DNA from 2 places in the Pseudoalteromonas sp. SWN166 genome. Region 1 is predicted to be linked to the other one. Evidence: predicted binding sites of a transcription regulator. Region 1 holds the regulator's gene; the other holds the start of a gene.
The links. The regulator FliA, encoded in region 1, starts transcription of late flagellar genes. The targets are predictions, from matches to a motif close to CTAAAGNTNNNNNNNNNNNNGCCGATA.
Positions count from the first base shown of each region.

Region 2: a site for FliA is predicted at 8,280-8,306, ahead of I6F49_RS18120 (DUF5610 domain-containing protein). Genes of this name have one in related genera too.

Region 1 covers NZ_JADYXB010000007.1:96,008-106,818, reverse strand. Annotated here, with positions in the region: gene I6F49_RS06260 (flagellar motor protein MotB) at 1-741, opposite strand, end outside; gene I6F49_RS06255 (flagellar motor protein) at 743-1,507, opposite strand; gene I6F49_RS06250 (protein-glutamate methylesterase/protein-glutamine glutaminase) at 1,500-2,666, opposite strand; gene I6F49_RS06245 (chemotaxis protein CheA) at 2,725-4,905, opposite strand; gene I6F49_RS06240 (protein phosphatase CheZ) at 4,921-5,694, opposite strand; gene cheY (chemotaxis response regulator CheY) at 5,712-6,095, opposite strand; gene I6F49_RS06230 (RNA polymerase sigma factor FliA) at 6,136-6,846, opposite strand; gene I6F49_RS06225 (MinD/ParA family ATP-binding protein) at 6,873-7,733, opposite strand; gene flhF (flagellar biosynthesis protein FlhF) at 7,726-9,207, opposite strand; gene flhA (flagellar biosynthesis protein FlhA) at 9,229-10,811, opposite strand, start outside.
Region 2 covers NZ_JADYXB010000045.1:14,413-25,223, forward strand. Annotated here, with positions in the region: gene gspL (type II secretion system protein GspL) at 1-500, shown strand, start outside; gene gspM (type II secretion system protein GspM) at 497-970, shown strand; gene I6F49_RS18075 (type II secretion system protein N) at 974-1,732, shown strand; gene I6F49_RS18080 (UPF0149 family protein) at 1,755-2,342, shown strand; gene I6F49_RS18085 (hypothetical protein) at 2,367-2,573, opposite strand; gene I6F49_RS18090 (hypothetical protein) at 2,573-2,932, opposite strand; gene ccoG (cytochrome c oxidase accessory protein CcoG) at 3,205-4,635, shown strand; gene I6F49_RS18100 (serine/threonine protein kinase) at 4,719-5,693, shown strand; gene I6F49_RS18105 (thiol:disulfide interchange protein DsbA/DsbL) at 5,728-6,351, shown strand; gene I6F49_RS18110 (thiol:disulfide interchange protein DsbA/DsbL) at 6,368-7,006, shown strand; gene trmA (tRNA (uridine(54)-C5)-methyltransferase TrmA) at 7,076-8,173, opposite strand; gene I6F49_RS18120 (DUF5610 domain-containing protein) at 8,336-9,475, shown strand; gene murI (glutamate racemase) at 9,541-10,341, shown strand; gene I6F49_RS18130 (RNA recognition motif domain-containing protein) at 10,304-10,783, opposite strand.

The sequences.
Region 1 (10,811 bases):
TGCAAAAGGTGAGTATTGGCCATAACCTTCTATCGCCATTCTGGCAGAATTAATACCTAATGCTTCAAGTTCTACCAAAATAGACGTGGCTCTAGCTACAGAGAGCTCCCAATTTGAGCGAAATATTTCATTACGAATACTCTCATCATCAGTATAGCCACGAACTCTTACATAGTTATCTACTGGAGCAATAATATCTTTAACAATTTTGACGACTTGCTTTGCCCTAGAATGTGCCACTGAGCTACCACTTGAAAATAGCATGCCTGAGCTTAGCTCTATAATCAGCCAATCTTGGTTAAGCTCTAAACTAGCTTCTCCATCGCGAATTTCATCAATAAGCGCTGACTGTAATTTAGTTAGTAAGCTGTCGAGAGGCTTTCCTAGATATTTTTGTTGTATGTTACTTGTATCACTTTGACCGTCGAGTAGCTCTGGGCCTTGTTCTTCTTTTAAAACACTTTCGCCGTAAAGAACTTCTTGTTCAGGTGTCACTCTATCGGTCAATATCCCATTACCATTGACGCCTTCACCCTGACCAGAGTGCTGGCGGGCTGATTTATCAAAAACATGTTCGAGGGAGTCTGACAATATTTGAAATTGCTCTTCTTTGTTAATCGCTATTGCATACAGCACTACAAAAAAGGCAAACATAATGGTCATGTAATCGGCATACGATACAAGCCAACGTTCTGTATGTTGGCTTTTAGGAGCAGAATGACGAAGTCGTCGGCGTAACATATTATTCGCCCACTAGATTAGGACGCTCTACGCGGTAGGCTTCAAGCTTTAATTCTATATTTACTGGGCTTTCGCCAACGCTTATTGCGATAATCCCTTCAGCAAACATTTCATGGTAAAGCATTTTTTGCTCTACACGCTGCTTTAACTTATTTGCCATAGGTAAAAACAATAAATTAGCTAAGCCAACACCATAAATGGTCGCAATAAATGCCGTTGCAACGCCCGCACCAAGCATTTGCGGGTCAGTAATAAACGACATTGCCTGTATTAAACCAAGCACTGCGCCTAAAATCCCAATGGTAGGACTGTAGCCTCCCATTGCTTCATAAACACGCGCAGCTTCAAGTAAACGATCGCGTTCTAGCAGTAAATCAATTTCTAGTGTGTCACGCAGCTTTTGCTCTGAGCAGCCATCTACAAGTAAGCTTAAACCCTTTGCAGCATACGCATCTGGGTGAGCCAGCGCTTCATTTTCAAGCGCTAAATAACCTTCTTGACGCGCTTTATGAGACCATCGTTTAACTTGCTCTATTGCGTCTTCAATATCGTATTGTGGCGCAACAAAAACCCACGAGCTCATATTTAACATTTTTTTAAAGGTACTTGCTGATGTTTGCAACATAACAGCGCCAAGCGTGCCGCCTAATACAATAATAAGTGCAGGGCCATTAAATAAAGCAGAAACAACGCCGCCTTCTAAAGAATACCCTAAACTTATTGCGCCTAGTGCTACAAATAGTCCAAATACTGAGAGTTTATCCACAGCCCACCTCTCTCTTTATGCGCGCCGCAACATCACTCAGTGCTAAGCTTTCACTCGAAAGCCCAGCATTAGCAATGGCTTGAGGCATTCCATAAACAACACAGCTTTTCTCATCTTGCGCCCAAATAGTAGCACCCGTTTGTTTTAACATTCTGGCACCGTCACGTCCATCAGCGCCCATTCCTGTTAAAACAATAGCTAGTACATCACCTTGATACGTTTTGGCTGCGCTTGCAAAAGTAACATCTACGCTCGGTTTATAGCTTATTCTCTCGCTATGATCTTCAAATACGCGCAGAGTTCTATTTGCTCCACGCCCTTCTACCATCATTTGCTGTCCACCAGGCGCTAAATAAGCAGTTCCAGACTGTAAGCGGTCACCTTGCTGTGCTTCTTTAACTTTTATTTGGCACAGACCATTTAAGCGCGCTGCGAATGCAGGTGTAAATGCAGCTGGCATATGCTGAATAAGTAAAATCGGGTGAGGAAAATTAGCTGGCAATTGAGTCAGTATAGTTTGCAGTGCAACAGGCCCGCCTGTAGAAGTACCAATAGCAACAAGCTGGTATTGCTTTCCACTTGCTCGCATTGAGGCAACATTTGAACCTGACGATGTTGCAGGGGTTACTTTTTGAAAGCTTCTATCAGGCTGTTTTATGGAAGGCGTTAATGTGCTTGTTCTTTGCGAAAGTGAACTTGTTGTTGGTTTAGTTGGAATTACTGACTTAGGCGGTGTTGGAACTCTAAATGTTCGCGGTAAACGTCTCCGCCCTATGTCTTTCACTTTACTTTGTAAAAGCTTTATTGCGTCTTCGTTATTGCGTGCAATGTCTTCAAACTTTTTCGGTAAAAAATCCATTGCTCCTGCATCTAGCGCATCAAATGTTGCAGTTGCGCCATCACGCGTAAGTGATGAAAACATCAAAATAGGCGTTGGATTACTCGCCATAATCTCTTTAACTGCGCTAATACCGTCGAGCACAGGCATTTCGACATCCATAGTAATCATATCAGGACGTAGTTGAGCTGCTTTTTCAACAGCCTCTCTGCCATTCACAGCAAAGCCTATAACTTGTATGTCGCTATCTTGCTCAAGAATTTCGCTTACCCTGCGGCGAAAAAAGCTTGAATCATCAACAACTAAAACTTTAACGGCCATTTAGCTCTCTTATTAAATTTATGCGTAGGTATATATTAAATATATACCTACTTTATTATCAGCCTGCGTAATGTTTTAACATGTTTGGAACGTCTAAAATCAGTGCAATGCCACCATCCGAAGTAATTGTAGCACCTGCCATACCTGGCGTGCCTTGTAGTAATGCATCAAGTGGTTTAATTACAACTTCTTCTTGACCAATTAGCGAGTCAACAACAAAACCTATTTGCTGCGTACCAATTTGGACAATGACTACGTGGCCTTTTGCTTTTCGCTGAGAACGATCTGAGCCTTTTACTAACCAGTGCTCAAGGTAAAATAACGGTATTGCCTTTTTACGCACAATAATTGTTAATTGCCCATCAACTACATTTGTTTTCGTTAAATCTAAGTTGAATATTTCACTCACACCAGCAAGTGGTAACGCAAATGTTTGTGAGCCAACAATCACCATTAAGGTCGGTAATATAGCCAAGGTAAGTGGTACTTTTATTTCTAAAATAGTACCTACGCCTAACTCAGATTGAATACTTACTGAACCGTTCAATTGGGTGATTTTAGTTTTCACCACGTCCATTCCTACACCACGACCGGAAATATCAGATATCTCTTCTTTTGTAGAAAAGCCGGGTGCAAAAATCAAGTTATACGCTTCGGTGTCAGAAAGTCGACTCGCTTGGTCATGATCGAGCACGCCTTTACTAATTGCTATTTTTTTCAGCTTTTCAGCATCCATACCAGCGCCATCATCTTTAATGGTTAGCAAAATATGATCGCCTTCTTGGGACGCTGATAAAGTAACATTACCTGTTCTAGACTTACCTGCTGCCTCACGAACAGCGGGCATTTCAATACCATGGTCAACTGAGTTTCGAACTAAATGCACAAGCGGATCGGCAAGTGCTTCCACCAAGTTTTTATCTAAATCGGTTTCTTCACCTACAAGCTTTAAGTCAATGTCTTTGTTTAAACTGCGCGCTAAATCGCGAACAACTCGAGGGAATCGACCAAATACTTTCTTGATTGGCTGCATTCGGGTTTGCATTACTGCACCTTGAATATCAGCAGTAACCACATCTAAGTTAGATATAGCCTTGCCCATTGCTTCACTGTCTGAGTTAGTTGCTAAACTCACCAAACGGTTTCGCACAAGGACTAACTCACCAACCATATTCATAATTTGGTCAAGTCGTTTTGTATCTACACGAACGGTAGTTTCTGCTGCTGGCGGCGCTGATTTTTTTGCCGCTGCGGGTGCTGCTTTCACAACAGGCTTTTCTACCGGTTTAGAAACAGGTGCTTTCGCAGGCTCTGGTTTTTTTACAGGCTCACTAGCTTTAGCAACTGGTGTTGCAGGAATATTGGGCTGATTCACAGCTGGCGTGCTTTCTATTGACTTAGGTGCAGTGCCTTTACCATGAAGTTCATCAAGAAGTGCTTCAAACTCGTCATCACTAATTTCATCATCTGATGAATTAACCGGGCTTGAGGCTGGTTTTGCTGGTTCTACAGGTGCTTTACTAGCAACATCACCAAAACTGCCAACTCCATGTAACTCATCTAATAAGCTATCAAATTCATCATCAGTAATGTCACCATTAAAGTCATTGCTGCTTGCTACTGGCTTCTCAATTACAGGACCTTGTCCTTTACCGTGTAGTTCATCCAGTAAGTTTTCAAATTCGTCTTCAGTTATTTCATCAATTTCAGCATCGCTAACCGAAGGCGTTCCGCTAAATAGTTCATCAAATGCAAACGGATCTTCGTCATCAACTATGGGCGTATCAACTACTTCGTTTTGAGGTTGTTCAACTTCATTGTTCGAAGATACACCGTTAAGCTCATCTTCTGTTGGAGGTAGGCCTAAAATGTGAAGGGTATGAAGTAATTCAGGATCTGCAGGTTCTGGCTTATCCCTATTTTGGATAGTCGCGAACATTTCATTAATGGTGTCGAGCGCTTGTAAAATAACATCCATTAACTCTGAATTGACCGTCCGCACGCCTTGACGTAATAAATCAAATACGTTTTCAGCACCATGACAAGCATCAACAAGTTCTGTCATAGCTAAAAAGCCTGCACCACCTTTTACAGTGTGAAAGCCTCTAAATATAGCGTTTAGTAACTCTGTATCTTCTGGATTATTTTCCAGTTCAACCAACTGTTCAGATAAAAGCTCTAGGATTTCTCCTGCCTCTACGAGAAAGTCTTGTAAAATATCTTCATCGACTTCAAACATGCAGTTACTCTCCTCTTAGAAGCCCAAACTTGATAAAAGATCATCGACTTCATCTTGATCAGATACAACATCGTTACGCGATTCTTTATCAATAATAGGGCCTTCAGGACCTGCTAAAGTTTGTGTGGCAACTGGTTCTTTTATTTTTTGTTGTTCTACTTTATTCACGGTGCTGTCACTGTCATCTTGTTCAGCAAACGCTGTTAAAAGATGAAGTAAGCTTTCTTCTACTTCCCTAACAAGTTCTATAACACGGCGAATAACTTGGCCTGTTAAGTCTTGATAGTCTTGAGCCATTAGTACATTTGTCATTAAGCTTTGAAGCTCATCTGTTTTATGATGAGAGTTATTCATAAACTTATCGATACTGTGGCAAAGTTGTTTAAACTCACCAAGCTCGATCTCGCGGCTCATTAAACGATCCCATGTCGGTTTGATATGAGATATTTCATCTGCTAATTGCTGGGCTATAGGAAGACTAGCCTCCACTGCATCCATTGTTTTATTAGCCGCATTTTCTGTCATTTCTATAACATAATTAAGCCGCTTTTTAGCATCTGGAATAGCATCAGTCGTTATGTTAGTTAAGCGAGTGTCAAGCTCAAAACTTTTGAGGGCTTCGTGCAATTGACGGGTCAACTTTCCAACTTCAGCAAATAATTCAGACTGCTCTTGCGAGGCAGTCTCTAAAATCAACTGATTTGCTTTATCTTGCTCATCATTTTCTAAAAAAACAACGAGCTGACGAGCTTGTTCTAACGTTATTTGAGGCGCAGCTAGTGCTGGCATAAGCCTCTCCCCCATCATTAGCCTAAGCGTTCAAATACTTTTTCTAACTTAGTTTTTAATGTTCCAGCCGTAAAAGGCTTAACAATATAACCATTAACGCCAGCTTGCGCTGCAGCTATTATTTGTTCTTTTTTAGCTTCTGCCGTTACCATTAATACAGGGATATGTTTTAACTTATCATCTGCACGAATTGCTCTTAAAAGGTCAATACCTTGCATTCCAGGCATATTCCAATCAGTAACTACAAAATCAAACACTTGATTTTGCAACATAGGCAAAGCTGTAGACCCGTCATCAGCTTCTTGAACGTTAGTGAAACCTAAATCACGTAACAGGTTTTTTATAATGCGTCTCATCGTTGAAAAATCATCAACTACAAGAATTTTCATGTTTTTATCCAAAACATCCCCCAGTGAGGTATTAACCTTTGTTTACTTACTACTAATTTATCCAGTCATTGATTTTAGCTTTAAGCTTAATCATCGCCTGACCATGTATCTGACTTACACGCGATTCACTTACATCGAGTATATGTCCTATTTCTTTTAAATTCATTTCATCGTTATAGTACAAAGAAAGCACCATTGCATCACGCTCTGGTAATGACTTAATTGCACTTAGCAAAGACTCATTAAACCGATCATTTTTAACATTATTAAAAGGTTTATCTTGCGCTAAATCTTGGCCTACGGGAGTAATAACATCCTCATCAACACCAAGGTCTTCAATACCTAGTATTTTACTCGCATTCACATCATTTAAAATATGATGGTACTCATTGAGTGAAATTTCAAGTTTTTCAGCAACTTCTGTATCTGTTGGTTCGCGATTAAGCCTACTTTCGAGCCCAGTAATTGCTTCTGCAACTTGTCGGCTTTTACGATGTACTGAGCGAGGAGCCCAGTCACCACGGCGCATTTCATCAAGCATGGCACCGCGAATACGAATACCTGCAAAGGTTTCAAAGCTTGCGCCCTTAGTTGCATCGAAGTTTTTTGAAGCTTCTATTAAACCTATCATTCCTGATTGAATTAAATCATCAAGCTGAACGCTAGGTGGTAATCGAGCAATTAGATGACATGCCACTTTTTTGACAAGTGATGCATGCTTCTCAACAATCACATTTAAGTTTTGTGTTGATTGATATCCCATAGCTCTATTCACCAATATTGTCATAATTAGCCGTTTACTAGTTTCTCAATGAAAAACTCTAAATGCCCAGATGGTTGGTTTGGTATTGGCCATTTAACTGCTTTTGTTGCCAGCGTTTTAAACGCAAGAGCGGCTGGCGAATTTGGAAAGAGCTCAACTATTACTTTTTGACGACGCGTTGCTTTACGCATATTTTCGTCATAAGGAACCGTTGCTACTAGCTCCATTGATACATCTAAAAAGCGATCGGTAACCTTAGATAGCTTTGCAAATAATTCAGTGCCTTCACGCATACTGCGGACCATATTGGCAACAATTTTAAATTTATAAACGCCATGCTCACGGCTTAATACTTTAATAAGTGCGTAAGCATCTGTGATTGATGTTGGCTCATCACATACCACAACCATTACATCTTGTGCTGCGCGCGAAAAGCTCAGCACCATGTCCGAAATACCAGCGGCTGTATCTACAATTAAAATATCAAATTCGGTATTCAATTCGCTAAACGCACGAATTAGTCCAGCATGCTCCGATGGTGATAACTCAACCATACTTTGCGAACCCGATGTAGCGGGTACAATTTTAATACCAGCAGGACCTTCAACTAAAATTTCGTCAAGCTCACATTCACCAGACAAAACATGTGATAAATTACGCTCTACACGTAAACCAAGCATCACATCACAATTTGCTAAACCTAGGTCAGCATCCAGTACTAGTACTCTATTACCTTGCTGCCCTAGTGCAATAGCGGTATTTAGAGAAACATTTGTTTTCCCCACCCCACCTTTACCACCGGTTACAGCGATAACTTTAACGCCGTTGTTATTGTTTTGACTCATTTTGCGCAGGCCGCTTGCTTGATCTAATACTGTGTTAATCATACATCCCTACTGTACTTGGCGCCACTGCTTGATGCCTTGAATGTTGTGCTTTTGTTCTTTTTAAATATAATTGCTCAGCCTTTTTCACTAGTTTTTCAGCATTTGCAACACGAATATCTTCTGGTACTCGTTGTCCGTTAGTAAGATACCCTATTGGAAGGCGATTTTGAATCGCAATACTAATAATCTCACCCAAACTTAATGATTCATCTAACTTGGTGAAAATACAACCACTTAACTGTACTTTTTTAAAGTGGCGTACAGTTTCTTGTAATACATTCATTTGCGCTGTGGCACTGAGTACCAGGTAGTTGCGAATGTCCACACGTTGGTTGCGCATTAACGTATTTAACTGCTCAGTTAAGCGTAAATCTCGTTGGCTCATACCTGCCGTATCAATTAACACTAGACGTTTATTTCGTAAATGATATAAAACTTCAGCTAACTCATTAGCATCTTTAACTTGTTTAACACCACAACCAATAATACGGCCGTAAGTTGCAAGCTGCTCATAAGCACCAATTCTGTACGTATCAGTGGTTATTAAGGCCACTTTATCAGCGCCATACTTTTGTGCACCTAACGCTGCAAGCTTAGCAACTGTCGTGGTTTTGCCCACACCGGTTGGACCCACTAACGCATATACACCACCTTGGCGAAGTATTTCGTTATTGGTTGTTTGCATTTGATCTTCAACCATTGTTAGCAATGCTTTCCAGCCTTGTTGACGAGATACATCGTCAGGTACAAAACATGCCATTTGCTGCGCGACTTCTTTATCAATACCCATGCCGACCAAACGGTCAACCATACAAGCACGAGTTGGGTCGCGACGTGCCATATCTTGCTGCATTAAACCCGATACTTGATGTTCTAATAATTGACGAATTGCGTTCATTTCTTCACGCATTGTTGTCATTTCTTCGCTTTCATTATTTTTATTTTGTGGGCGAGCAGTTACCGGGCTATCTAAATCATCAAAGTCGCGGTCTAAATCATCAAAACCTAAGCTATCGGCTTGAGTTTGTGGACGTGCCTGGGCTACATCATCACGTGCAAACATATTTTTAGTACGCGGCTGCGCAGCAGGTTCTTGATAGTTATCGGTAGTATCAATACCCGATTGTGAAAACATAGATGCTAGTTCAGGAGAACGTGGACGCGGTGATTGACGCTCTAATAATGCTTGTAAGCTGTCAGCCACTTTTGCTTGAGGCTCAGGTTTGGCACGCTGAGGCTCTGGCTTTATAAAATTATGCATACTTTGCTGTGGCGCTTGAACACGAGGCTCAGCAGTACGCTGTGGCTGCGCTGCTACTTTAGGGGCTGCTTTGTCATAATCAACTGCCGCTACAATTTCTACACCGTTAGCCAGCTTCTTATTTGACATAATAACCGCATCAACACCTAACTCATCTTTAACTTCTTTAAGTGCTGTGCGCATATCTTTAGCAAAAAAACGTTTAATTTTCATGATTCAACCCCTGTTAAAATCTTATTGTTGGCCTACAGAGCTAACAATCTTGATCTGTCTTTCATCTGGTACCTCTTGATAAGACATCACTCTCAATCCTGGAATGGTGTACTTAACAAAACGAGATAACACAGTGCGTAACATTCCTGACGTTAGCAATATAGAAGGTTCACCGGCCATTTCTTGATTTTGATGCGCTTGTGTCAATGACACTTGAAGTCGCTCTGCAAGTCCTGGCTCAATACCGGCACCTTCATCGCCTGCATTTTGTAATGACTGATGCAACATCTGTTCCAACTCAGGCGCCAAGGTTATGACAGGGATTTCTGATGACATACCCACCGCATCTTGAACAATTAATCTACGCAGAGAAATACGCACTGCGGCCGTTAATACATCAGGGTCTTGGCTACGCGGGCCATATTCAACAAGGGTTTGAACAATTGAGCGCATGTCGCGAATAGCCACCCCTTCATTCAATAAATTTTGTAGTACTTTTACAATTGCAGTTAATGGTAATACATCGGGTACTAGTCCTTCCACTAAACGAGGATGACTTTTAGCAAGCATATCAAGCAAGTTTTGGACTTCTTCATGTCCTAGTAATAACGCTGCACTGTTGGTTAATAACTGGCTAATATGGGTTGCAACTACCGTGGCAGAATCAACTACGGTATAACCGAGTGATTGCGCTTCATCTTTTTGATCGGGTTTTATCCATACTGCATCAAGGCCAAAAGCAGGGTCTTTAGTGTCAACGCCTTTAATTGGACCAAATACTTGCCCTGGGTTAATCGCTAGCTCGTCGCCATGTTTAAGCTCGCTCTCACCGGTTGAAACACCCATTAACGTTATTCTGTAAGCATTAGGGTCAAGCTCTAAATTATCGCGAATATGCACAGGCGGCACCAAAAAACCAAGTTCTTGGGAAAGCTTTTTACGTACACCTTTAATACGATTAAGTAACTCACCACCTTGTGATTGGTCAACTAAAGGAATTAATCTGTAACCTACTTCTAAGCCAATTACATCAACCTGTTGAACGTCATCCCAACCAAGTTCTTTTTGTTCTTGTTTATTTGCAACACCCGTTGCTGCACTTCCACCATTGGCGGCCTCTTCAGCTTCTGCAGCAGCGGCTTTTAATTTACTTTGTTGTGTGTAGTAAGCTAAATAGCCTAGTAACGCACCTAAACTCAAAAAAGCAAAGTGCGGCATGCCAGGCACAATACCCATGATGATCAAAATACCTGAAGCAATAAATAATGACTTTTCATTACCAAGTTGTTTCTTGAATTGGTCACCCATATTGAGCGATTCATTTTGGCGTGTTACAACAATTGCAGTACCAATAGAAAGCAATAAAGAAGGAAGTTGAGCAACTAAGCCATCACCAATGGTAAGTAATGTATATACTTCCATGGCATCGCCAAAGCCCATATTGTGCTGAATCATCCCTACAAATAAACCACCAACAATATTGATGATTAATATGACAATACCTGCAATGGCGTCGCCTTTTACAAATTTACTTGCACCATCCATTGAACCGTAAAAATCGGCCTCGCGTGTTACTTCCTCACGGCGGTCACGCGCTTGCTCAG
Region 2 (10,811 bases), on a different contig from region 1:
ATCAGCTTAAAAAACAAAGCGCTTTATGGTGGGGTTATTGGAAAGGCGCCGCAATTATAGCAAGTGTTGCATTGGCCGCTACAATTACAATAAAAGCGATTGAGTTGCATCAACTTAATACACAAGTAGAAGTAGCTAAAGCTCAAGTCGTCGATAGATACCAAAAAGCATTTCCGGGCACTAAAGTTCGTCCTAATTTAATTAAAAGCCAAATTAGAGGCGCATTAGATAAAGTGCAAGGTTCAAGCGAAACAGGCTTTTTAGAATTAACAACTAACTTGGTTGATGTGTTTTCGCAAGTGAGCGAATTTACACCTGAAACTCTTCGTTATGACAAACGTCGCAATGAGCTGCGCATTCGTGCACGCGCTAAAGACTTCCAAACCTTTGGTAAAGTAAAAATCATACTTGAAAAGCAAGGTTTAACGGTTGAGCAAGGGTCTTTAAATAACGACGGTGATTATGTCGTTGGCGAAATTAAACTGCGAGGTGCAGTATGAAAAAGCAGTTAATGCAACAATGGCGTTCGCTTAAAGAGCAAGAACAACAATTGGTAATGGTTGCTGGTGGTGTGTTTATTATTTTTATTTTAGTAATGGGAATATTTAGACCATTAAATAATGCGATAGAAAAAGCACAGCAATCTCAAATAAAACAACAAGAGCTATTAGCTTGGGTTGACGAAAGTATTGTAAAACTAAAAGCCGCAGGCAACACGAGTGTGGCGAGTAATACAAACTTAAGCCAAATTGTTAACTCTACACGAGGTCGCTATCAAATAAATATTAGTAAAATGCAGCCTAGTACGGGTTCACTTCGTTTAACGCTCGACTCCGTAGAATTTAATCAGTTAATAGAGTGGTTAGATGAGTTAGTGAACCAGCACAGTTTAAAAATTGAAAACTTAGATTTAAGCCGCGATGATAAATCAGGCTATGTGCGTGTAAGCCGTCTAGTATTAGAGAATTAATTAATGAAAAAAATAATAACGTTATCGGCTGTCTTTTTAATTAGTTTTATTGTGTTTTGTATTATTAAATTACCAGCAAGTATTGCGCTTGATGTAGCAAAGCCATACTTACCAAAGCAGCTAGAAGTTGGCCAAACTGTAGGCACTGTTTGGCAAGGTCAAATGATGCAAGTTCGCTTTGATGGCGAGCAGTTAAATAATGTGCGCTGGGATATTGCCGGGTGGAAATTGTTTACAGGCAAGTTAAATGCGAATATAAAGTTTGGTAATGCACGAGAGCGCACTGATATTTCGGGATACGCAGATGTAAGCTATGGGCTTTTTAATAAAAAAGTTAAAGTAACTGACGCCCTAGTACGCTCCACTGTAGAGCGTGCAATGCAACGTGTGCAACTTCCTCTGCCTGTTACCGCTAAAGGGCGCGTAATTTTAGAGCTTAATGAATACAGCTCAGGCGCACCTTATTGTGATTCATTAAAAGGTGAAATAGCGAGCCCTAATATTGACGTACAAGGCTTAAATGGGTGGTTTAATATTGGTCCTCTGGCTGGCAAGTTAAGCTGTAAGTCGGGTGACGTGGCAATATTAATTGACCCAGATAATACGCTTGGCCTTGAAGCAGATGCTACACTTAAAGCTAATTTCGACTTTAGTGTGGCAGGGTATGTAAAACCAGATGCGAGCTTACCTAAAGATGTACATGATGCGGTTAAATTTTTAGGCCGACCAGATAGCCAAGGTCGTTATCCGCTCAACTTTTAATATTTGAATATAAAGAGTTTTAATGCAAATACCCCAATTTACTGAGCTGCAAGCAAAGCAGCTCAGCACATTTTTAAATACCCAATCTAAAGCAATGACCCTTGAGCAAAGCCAAGGCTATTTATTTGGCGTTATTTGTTCGCCCACCCCATTAGATGTGCACGAGTGGCTTGAGCAAATATTACCAAGTACAGCCAATGATTTAGATGAAGAAATGCTTTTTTTGTTTATGGCGCTATACCATAAAATTAGTGAGCAAGTATTTGAAACAGGATACAAACTACCCGTTGAGTTTACTCTTGAGTTTTGTAAACCATGGAGCGAAGGCTTTTTAGTGGCTACTAAAGCATATGCAGAGCCACTTTTAAATGCACCTGAGTTAGATGCTGAATTTAAAGAAGCATTAGAGAGTGCATTAAGTACACTGAGCTTTTTTGCTCTTGATCAGCAAGCAATTACTCAGATTGCTCAGCAAAATAGTATGACTAAAGAAGCCTTATGCCAGTATCAATATGAATCAATGGGTGACTTTGCACTAGGCTTTGCGGAGCTCATAGAAGTTGTTGCCATTAATAGTGGTTTAATAACTGATGACAGCTGGGACGAATAGTTTTAGCTTAAGCGCTTAGATAATCTAAGCGCTTAGTTCTAATACAATATCAGTACAGCCTTGCTTACACTTTACCATACCTTTACCAGGCTCGCTGGTGGCTAAATCAAGTGTTAAAACTCCATTACATTTTTCACACTTTAACGTTTTGCCTTGTGCTAATTGTTTAAGCATGTTGCGCTGTTTATGAAATGAGTCGCTTGCTTTTTTATTTAAATTCGAAAAATCCATTACTTAGCTCGCTTTTGCTCTAGTGCGTCAGTCACTATTTTACACACCGTATTTAAACGTTCGTCATAAAAGTAAAGGTTTAAGTCACGTTCACGACAATAGCGTAAGTGAAATAACTGAACAGAGTCATCAGTTGTAAATGTTTTTTCTACGTACTCACCCTCAGATTCAGAAAGCTTTAACTGTGAGCTTATTCTATTTTTAGCCATATTGGCAGCAGGGCTTCTATTAACCTTACTCGCATCACTTAAAAAGCCAATGCCTTCACCTAATAACTTTTCTCGAGGTTCTTTTATAAGAGGGTGGTCGATAGTAAAAAAGGCAAGGATCACAACTACCAAAATAAGAAATTTTTTCATGGATACGTAAACCTTGATCTAAGTAGGGTTGAATTACCATGCAGTGTAATAAACTGCACTTTAAAAGCAAGTAGCTGGGATGAATAAATTATTAGCAATCTATGCCAGTAATTTTAACCAACATTGTTATAATGGTTAACAGCAGTCAGATATTTCTGAAATATCTGAAAGTATTCGAGATGGCAATTTATTAAAGTAAACTTGCTAACTTTAAGTATAGAGTACTTGAGTATTGCTGGGTTTTTATTTCCAAGCGGCGTTGAGGAACTTCGATGGACAAGCAAATTAAAGTAAAGAATATCCCTGTAGAGGTGAAAATCCAAAAACCGGATTTAAGCCGTCAAGATGATAGGTTCAATCCCCGAAATCGTATTTATGTGCGTGCTGTAAAAGGCCTACATCAATTACTTAGGCAGCGCATTGGCTTTTTAGGCCTACTTGCGTTTATGTTACTACCTTGGATTAATTTTAACGGCCAGCAAGCTGTGCTGTTTGATCTAATTGGTCAAAAATACAATATTTTTGGTTTAACGCTATGGCCTCAAGATTTCACCATATTAGCGTTTATCTTTATGCTGGCAGCATTTGCACTATTTTTAGTGACCACCTTTTATGGGCGGGTGTGGTGTGGCTATACCTGCCCGCAAACTGTATGGACCTTTATTTTTATTTGGTTCGAAGAAAAGTTTGAAGGCACGGCTAATCAGCGTAAAAAGCTCGATCAACGCCCTATGAACTTTGATAAGCTTTGGCGAAAAACAGCAAAGCATACTAGTTGGGTATTGTTTTCGTTGTATACGGCTATTTCTTTTGTGGGTTACTTTACGCCTATAAGAGAATTACTTCCTGATTTTGTCACTTTTAATGTAGGTGGTTATGCACTAGTAAGCATTATATTCTTTGCAGCATGTACCTATGGCAACGCAGGTTGGATGCGAGAAATTATGTGTTTACACATTTGTCCTTACTCACGTTTTCAATCAGCTATGTTTGATAAAGACACATACACAGTAACGTACGATGAAAGCCGTGGTGAAAGCCGTGGTCCGCGCTCACGTAAAGTAGACCATAAAGATTTAGAGCTGGGCGATTGTATAGACTGTAATTTGTGTGTTCAAGTATGCCCAACCGGTATTGATATTAGAAACGGGCTACAAGCTGAGTGTATTAACTGTGGTGCATGTATTGATGCATGTGATGGCGTAATGGACAAAATGGAATACCCGCGTGGGCTTATTTCATATACGACTGAGCGAAACCTCGAAACGCCAGAAAATAAAACGAATCCACTACGAGCTAAAATCATCGGTTACACGGTCATACTTGTTGTGCTTACGGGTGCACTTGTCGCTAATATAGCACTGCGTAAAACAATGGACTTTGATATTATTCGTGATCGAAACCAATTATATCGTGTTGATTTTAATGGTTTGGTAGAGAACACGTATACGTTAAAGGTAATTAATAAAGCGCAGTACGAGCAAACCTTTAATATTAAAGTGCAAGGTTTAGATAACTTTAAGTACATAGGGAAGCAATCATTTACTGTGCAAGCAGGTGAATCTCATAATGTACCATTGTCACTTGTAATGGACCCTTATGATTTAAAAGCGCCAATGACAGAGTTTAACTTTGTGCTTTCGCCGGTTAGTGAGCCAGATGAAACAATATCGCAGCCAAGTAACTTTTTTAAAGCGCGGTAATAACAATCTGCCTTTATGGTAGGCTGGTATAGCAATTAACAAAAGCGGGTATATAACCCGCTTTTATTTTATATAAGAAGAGTATGAGTAAATTTAGTTTTATTGATTTAACACCCGACCTAATACTCGATGCAATAGAAAGCGTAGGTGTGTACGCCGAGTCAGGTTTATTAGCACTCAATAGCTATGAAAACAGAGTGTACCAATTTAAAGCCGATGATGGTCTGCGTTACGTAGTGAAGTTTTATCGACCAGAGCGTTGGAGTAGGGAGCAAATTCAAGAAGAACATGATTTTGCATTTGAACTAGCAGAAGCAGAAGTGCCTGTTGTAGCCCCTATTTTATATAATGGGCAAAGCTTGTTTGAACACGAAGGGTATTTGTTTGTGTTGTTTCCAAGTGTAGGCGGGCGTTTATTTGAGGTTGATAATTTAGACCAGCTTGATGTAATGGGGCGTTTAATTGGCCGTATGCACCAAGTCGCTAAAACAAAACCTTTTACTTACAGACCAACAGTTACCTGCGATGAGTATTTGCATACAGCCAAAGTTCATCTACAAAAAAGTAACTTAGTGCCTATGGGAATAAATACTGCTTTTTATACTATTTTAGATTTGGTGATAGAGCAGGCGCAAAAACAGTATAAAGATGTGCAAAGTATTCGCTTACATGGTGACTGCCACGTTGGTAATATTTTGTGGGCAGGCGATGCGCTCATGTTTGTTGATTTAGATGACAGCCGCCAAGGGCCTGCAATACAAGATTTATGGATGATGCTCAGTGGCGATAGAGCGACGCAACTGTTACAGTTAGACACCCTTGTGAATGCGTATGAAGAGTTTTGTGATTTTGATCACTCTCAACTCAAATTAATTGAACCGCTGCGAGCAATGCGTATTATCCATTACATGGGATGGGTAGCTAAACGATGGAGCGATCCTGCCTTTGTGCGGAACTTTACATGGTTTGCTGATGACAAATACTGGGAGCAACAAATTTTAGCACTGAAGGAGCAACTTGCAGCACTGCAAGAAGCACCGTTAAAATTATTGCCGTAATATTTTATTTAAAGACAAGTACAACGAGATGCCAATGCTTAAAAAATTAAAACTGAGTTTATTACTTTTATGTTTACCATTTGCAGCATTTGCTGCGCAGTTTGAAGTTGATAATCAATACACCGTTATTGATGTGGATAAAAGTGCATCACCGCAAGTAACTGAATTTTTCTCATATTATTGCCCGCATTGTTTTAAGTTTGAACCAGTAGCAAAAGCAATTGAACAAGGTCTGCCAGAAGGCGCCAAGTTTATTAAAAACCACGTTAACTTTTTAGGTGGTGTGTCGCCGCAAGCTCAAAGTAATTTAAGCTTTGCTTATTTAATTGCTAAACAGCATGGTCAGGCACAGAGCATTAGCGATCAAATTTTTAAAAGTATTCATGTTCAACGTGCACCTTTAACTGAAATGAAAGACGTTAAAAAACTACTTGAAGTAAATGGTATTGATAGCGCAACATTCGATCAAGACATGGCAAGCATGCCAGTAATTGCTGCTGAGCAAGCATTACAAGATAATCAAAACAAATATTCAAAATTAGGTGCCTTAACGGGCGTTCCTACTTTTATTGTTAACGACAAATATAAAATAAACCTCAACACCATCAAAAATCAAAAAGAACTTGATGAGTTAGTTGCATTTTTATTAGCACTATAAATTTCGGAGCATAATAATGATTAAATTAGTTAAAGCAGGTTTGCTTGCAGTACTACTTTCTATGGCGGCAACAAGCTTTGCAGCAACGTATGAAGAAGGCGTGCATTACGATGTGGTTTCTGAGCGCGCAACTAAAAAGCCTGAAATTAAAGAGTTTTTCTCATTTTACTGCCCTGCATGTAACAACATGGAAGCAGTAATTGGTGAGTTTAAGCCTAAGCTTGATAAAAACGTTAAATTTAAAAAGAGCCATGTTGATTTCGTAGGTGTACGCGACCCAGAAAATCAACAGATGATGAGCCAGGCACTTGCTACTGCAGAAGTGCTTCCACAAAAAGATCAGATTATTTCTGCAATCTTTAACCACATTCATACCAAACGCGCTAAATTTAATGAGCTTGCAGATGTAAAAGACATATTTGTAGCACAGGGCGTTGATGGCGATAAGTTTGATAAACTTTTCAAAAGCTTCTCGGTACGTACGCTAAGCTCTAAAATGAAACGTGATCAGGACTACTTTAAAGAAAAAGGCGCACTACGTGGCGTACCTACCTTTATTGTAAATGGTAAGTATAAATTAAACCTAGGTCGTGAGTCGGGTATTACTGAACCAGAAGATATTAGCAAACTGATTAATTACTTAGCTAGCAAATAAATTTAGCTAAAACTAAAAAAGCTCCTATAAGGAGCTTTTTTTATGGGTAACGTTTACTGAGCATATTTATTATTTACGCTGTAAGAACACACCCGACTCAATGTGATGTGTATAAGGGAACTGATCAAATATAGCAAAGCGCTTAACGTTGTGCGTACGTGTTAGGTGATCAAGGTCACGCTCTAGGGTTTCTGGATTACACGATATATAAATTATGCTTTCGTAGTTAGCCACAAGGTCACACGTTAATTCATCCATGCCGGCGCGCGGTGGATCAACCAATATGGTTTGGCAGTCATAGCTTTTAAGGTCAATCCCGTCTAAACGAGAAAAAGTACGCTCGCCATTCATTGCTTGGGTAAACTCTTCGCTCGACATACGAATAATATCTAAGTTCTCTACGTTATTTTTAGCAATGTTGTATTGAGCTGAGTGAACAGATGATTTTGATATTTCTGTTGCTAATACTTTATTAAAACAGCCCGCTAATGCAATTGAAAAGTTACCGTTACCACAGTACAGCTCTAATAAATCATTTTTAAGTGGTTTACATAAATCTTGCGCCCACTCCAGCATATTAATATTTACTTTTGCATTAGGCTGAGTAAAGCTATTTTCTACTTGTTGATAAATAAGCTCTTGACCATTAACAGTTAAGCGTTCAGTTACAAAGTCTTCACCCAGCACTTCTTTTTGTTTGCGAGCACGGCCTATAAAGTCAATCTTGTATTTACTGCTTAGCTTTTCTTTAAGTGCTTTAATTTCACTTAGCCACTCTTCATCAAGTGGTTTGTGATAAAGCAAGCTTACTAAAATTTCACCGCTTAGCGTTGATAAGTAATCAATTTGAAATAACTTACGACGTAATATCTCGCAAGGCTTGAGGCTTTCAATCATCACCTGCATTATTTCACCTACTAGAGGCGCAGCGGGGTCAAACGTATCAACACGGATTTTTTCTTTTGTTTGTTGATCAAACATAATGTGAAACAGATCGTCACCGTCGTGCCATACTCTAAATTCAGCACGTTGGCGGTAGTTAGTTGGCTCTGAGCTAAATACTTCTAGTTGCTCCACACCAAAACGTTGAAACTGCGCACTAATACGCTGCTCTTTTTCACTTAACTGCGTTTGGTACTGTGTGGTATCTATTTTAATAACTGCCATTAACGCTACTACCTTCTCTAAGATCTGTTTATCGGCGCTATTGTAGGGAGCGCTGCGTATTTGTCTAGTTTTGGCTAGCATTTATGCTGTTTTATTGAACATTGTACTTTAGTTTTTGTTGTTATAGCCGATAATAAACTACGCACGCTTAGGAGACGAATCATGAAAATAGGTAATTATGGCTTTACGCCAAACAACAACATCAATAAATTCAATAATAAAGCTGATATACAGCAACCTACAATTACGTCTCCTCAAGATAGCTATCAACAACGAGGCCGAGAGTTGGCCGCAAAGGTGCTTGGCGATAAAATGGCTGAGCAACTTGGATTGCCTATGGCAGAAAAAAAAGCAGATAAACCACTCTTTGATTTTGATGAAATAGTAAAAAACGTACTCGATTTTGTAAGTAGTGCTGTTAACAAAGCAAAAGCTAACGGCGCTGATGACGAAAAGCTCAAAGATATGTTAGGCGACGCGCGCAAAGGAGTCCAAATAGGGATTGATGACGCTGTTGATGAACTCAAAGGTACTGGTGTATTTAATGATGACATGGAAGAGGGGATTAATAAGTCCAAAGAGGGAATTTACAATGGGCTCGATAAGTTTGAAGAGTCGTTATTTAACCCACAACCTGCCAGCGTAAATATAAGCCAGGCTCAATATGTCAGTATGACGAGTAATGCAGAGTATAAATTTACCACCGCAGAAGGTGACGAGGTAAGTATTAGCTTTGCAGATGCATTTGAATCTCAGTCGGCAAGCGGCTATCAGCAAAACAGTAATAGCGAGTCGTTCGCAAGCTCATCATCGCAATCTCGACAGGTATCATTTTCGATGTCGGTAAATGGTGACTTAAATGAGCAAGAGCAAGAAGCGATTAATGTGATGATGGAAGATTTACAAGATTTAAGTAAAACATTTTTTGGTGGTGACCTAGATAAAGCATTTGAACAAGCACAAGAGCTGAGTTTAGAGAGTGATCAGCTGGTGGCTTTTTCTATGGATTTACGCCAAACAAAAACAATAGCAACAGTTAAAAGCTATGAAGAATATAAACCAGCACCCGAAAAGCAAGTAGCTGAGGGTTTAGCCCCTTTTAATGACGACCTTAAAAATGCTTTTGAAAAAGCGGGTGAGCTTGGATTACAAAATCAACTAGCTGGAATTCTACAGTGGTTAAATCAAGATCAGGAACAAATAGATAAGTTAGTAGATTACACAAAGTCTATGTTCGAAAACCTTAATCAGTTAAATTCGGCAGCCGACAGGCTTACTGATTTAGAAACCACGCAAAGTTAAACTACTTTCTTTTATAAATACCTCATGGCAAACTGCCGTTCTTAAAGTAAAGTGGGAACGGTAGTTTGTCAGCGCATATAATGGTCTTTGATTCAGGTATTGGTGGAACTACTGTACTTGAGCATATAAAGCAAAGTATCCCCAATGCTCAGTACAGCTATTTTATGGATAATGCTTTACTACCTTATGGAGCTCAATCCCAGCAAACAATCATTAACCGATTATGCTCACTTATTCATTTCATCAAAACTAACGCTCTTAACGTTGATCTAATTGTAATAGCGTGTAATACCGCTTCTACATCTGCACTTAGTGCGGTGCGCCAAGTGACAGATATTCCAATTGTAGGTGTTGTGCCAGCAATAAAGCCTGCCGCTGAGTTAACACGTTCAAATCATATTGGCTTATTAGCCACACCAGCAACGGTCGCCAGTTCATACACTAAAACGTTAATTGCTGAACATGCGCGTAATATAGTTGTTAATCTATATAGCAGTGTGGAGTTAGTAGCCTTAGCTGAGCAATACTTTTTTACAGACTCATTAGATACAAACAAGTTGCGCCAAGTACTAGATGGCCTGCATATAGATAAAACTATAGATGTACTTGTACTGGGGTGTACACACTTTCCAATTCTAGCAGGGCCGATGAGTCAGTATTTTGAAGGGAATGTAAAATTACTTGATTCAGGTGTAGCGATAGCAAATAGGGTTAGTTACTTACTTAACGAACTTAACTTATGTGTGAATAAACTAACAGACATAAAAAAGCCGCTGCAATATTATGCAACGGCTGATGTGTTTAGCAATAAGCTAGCGGTAAAGCTAGTTACACTGACTGATCCGTCTCAGTACGTAGAGCATTAGAATCATCTTCTTGTTTTTGTTTTGCTTCACGTACCTTTAAAGTACGTTGTTGGAACTCGCTATCGTTTAAGTTAGCAATTGCATTGTCTGCATCAGCTTGCGCCATTTCAACAAAACCAAAGCCACGACGCTTGCCAGTATTTTTATCCTTTAATAAACGAACATTGAATACTTTGCCTTGTTCTTCAAATAATGCACGAACCACACCTTCGTTTGCACGATAAGGAAGGTTACCAACATAAAGCGTTTTTGTTTTAACTTCAGCTTCTTCAGTCACATCAGATGACATTGCAGCAATAGCAATCGCACCTATTAATAAACCAGCACCAAATAGTAACGCAGGGTTTAAAGCTAAGCCGCCTAAAGCGAACTCAACAACAACAAAACCAACTACAGCAAGAATAACAGAGAAGATAAAAGATTTTTGATCGGGTAATTTCATTTTAGATCTACCAATAAACAGGAAATAA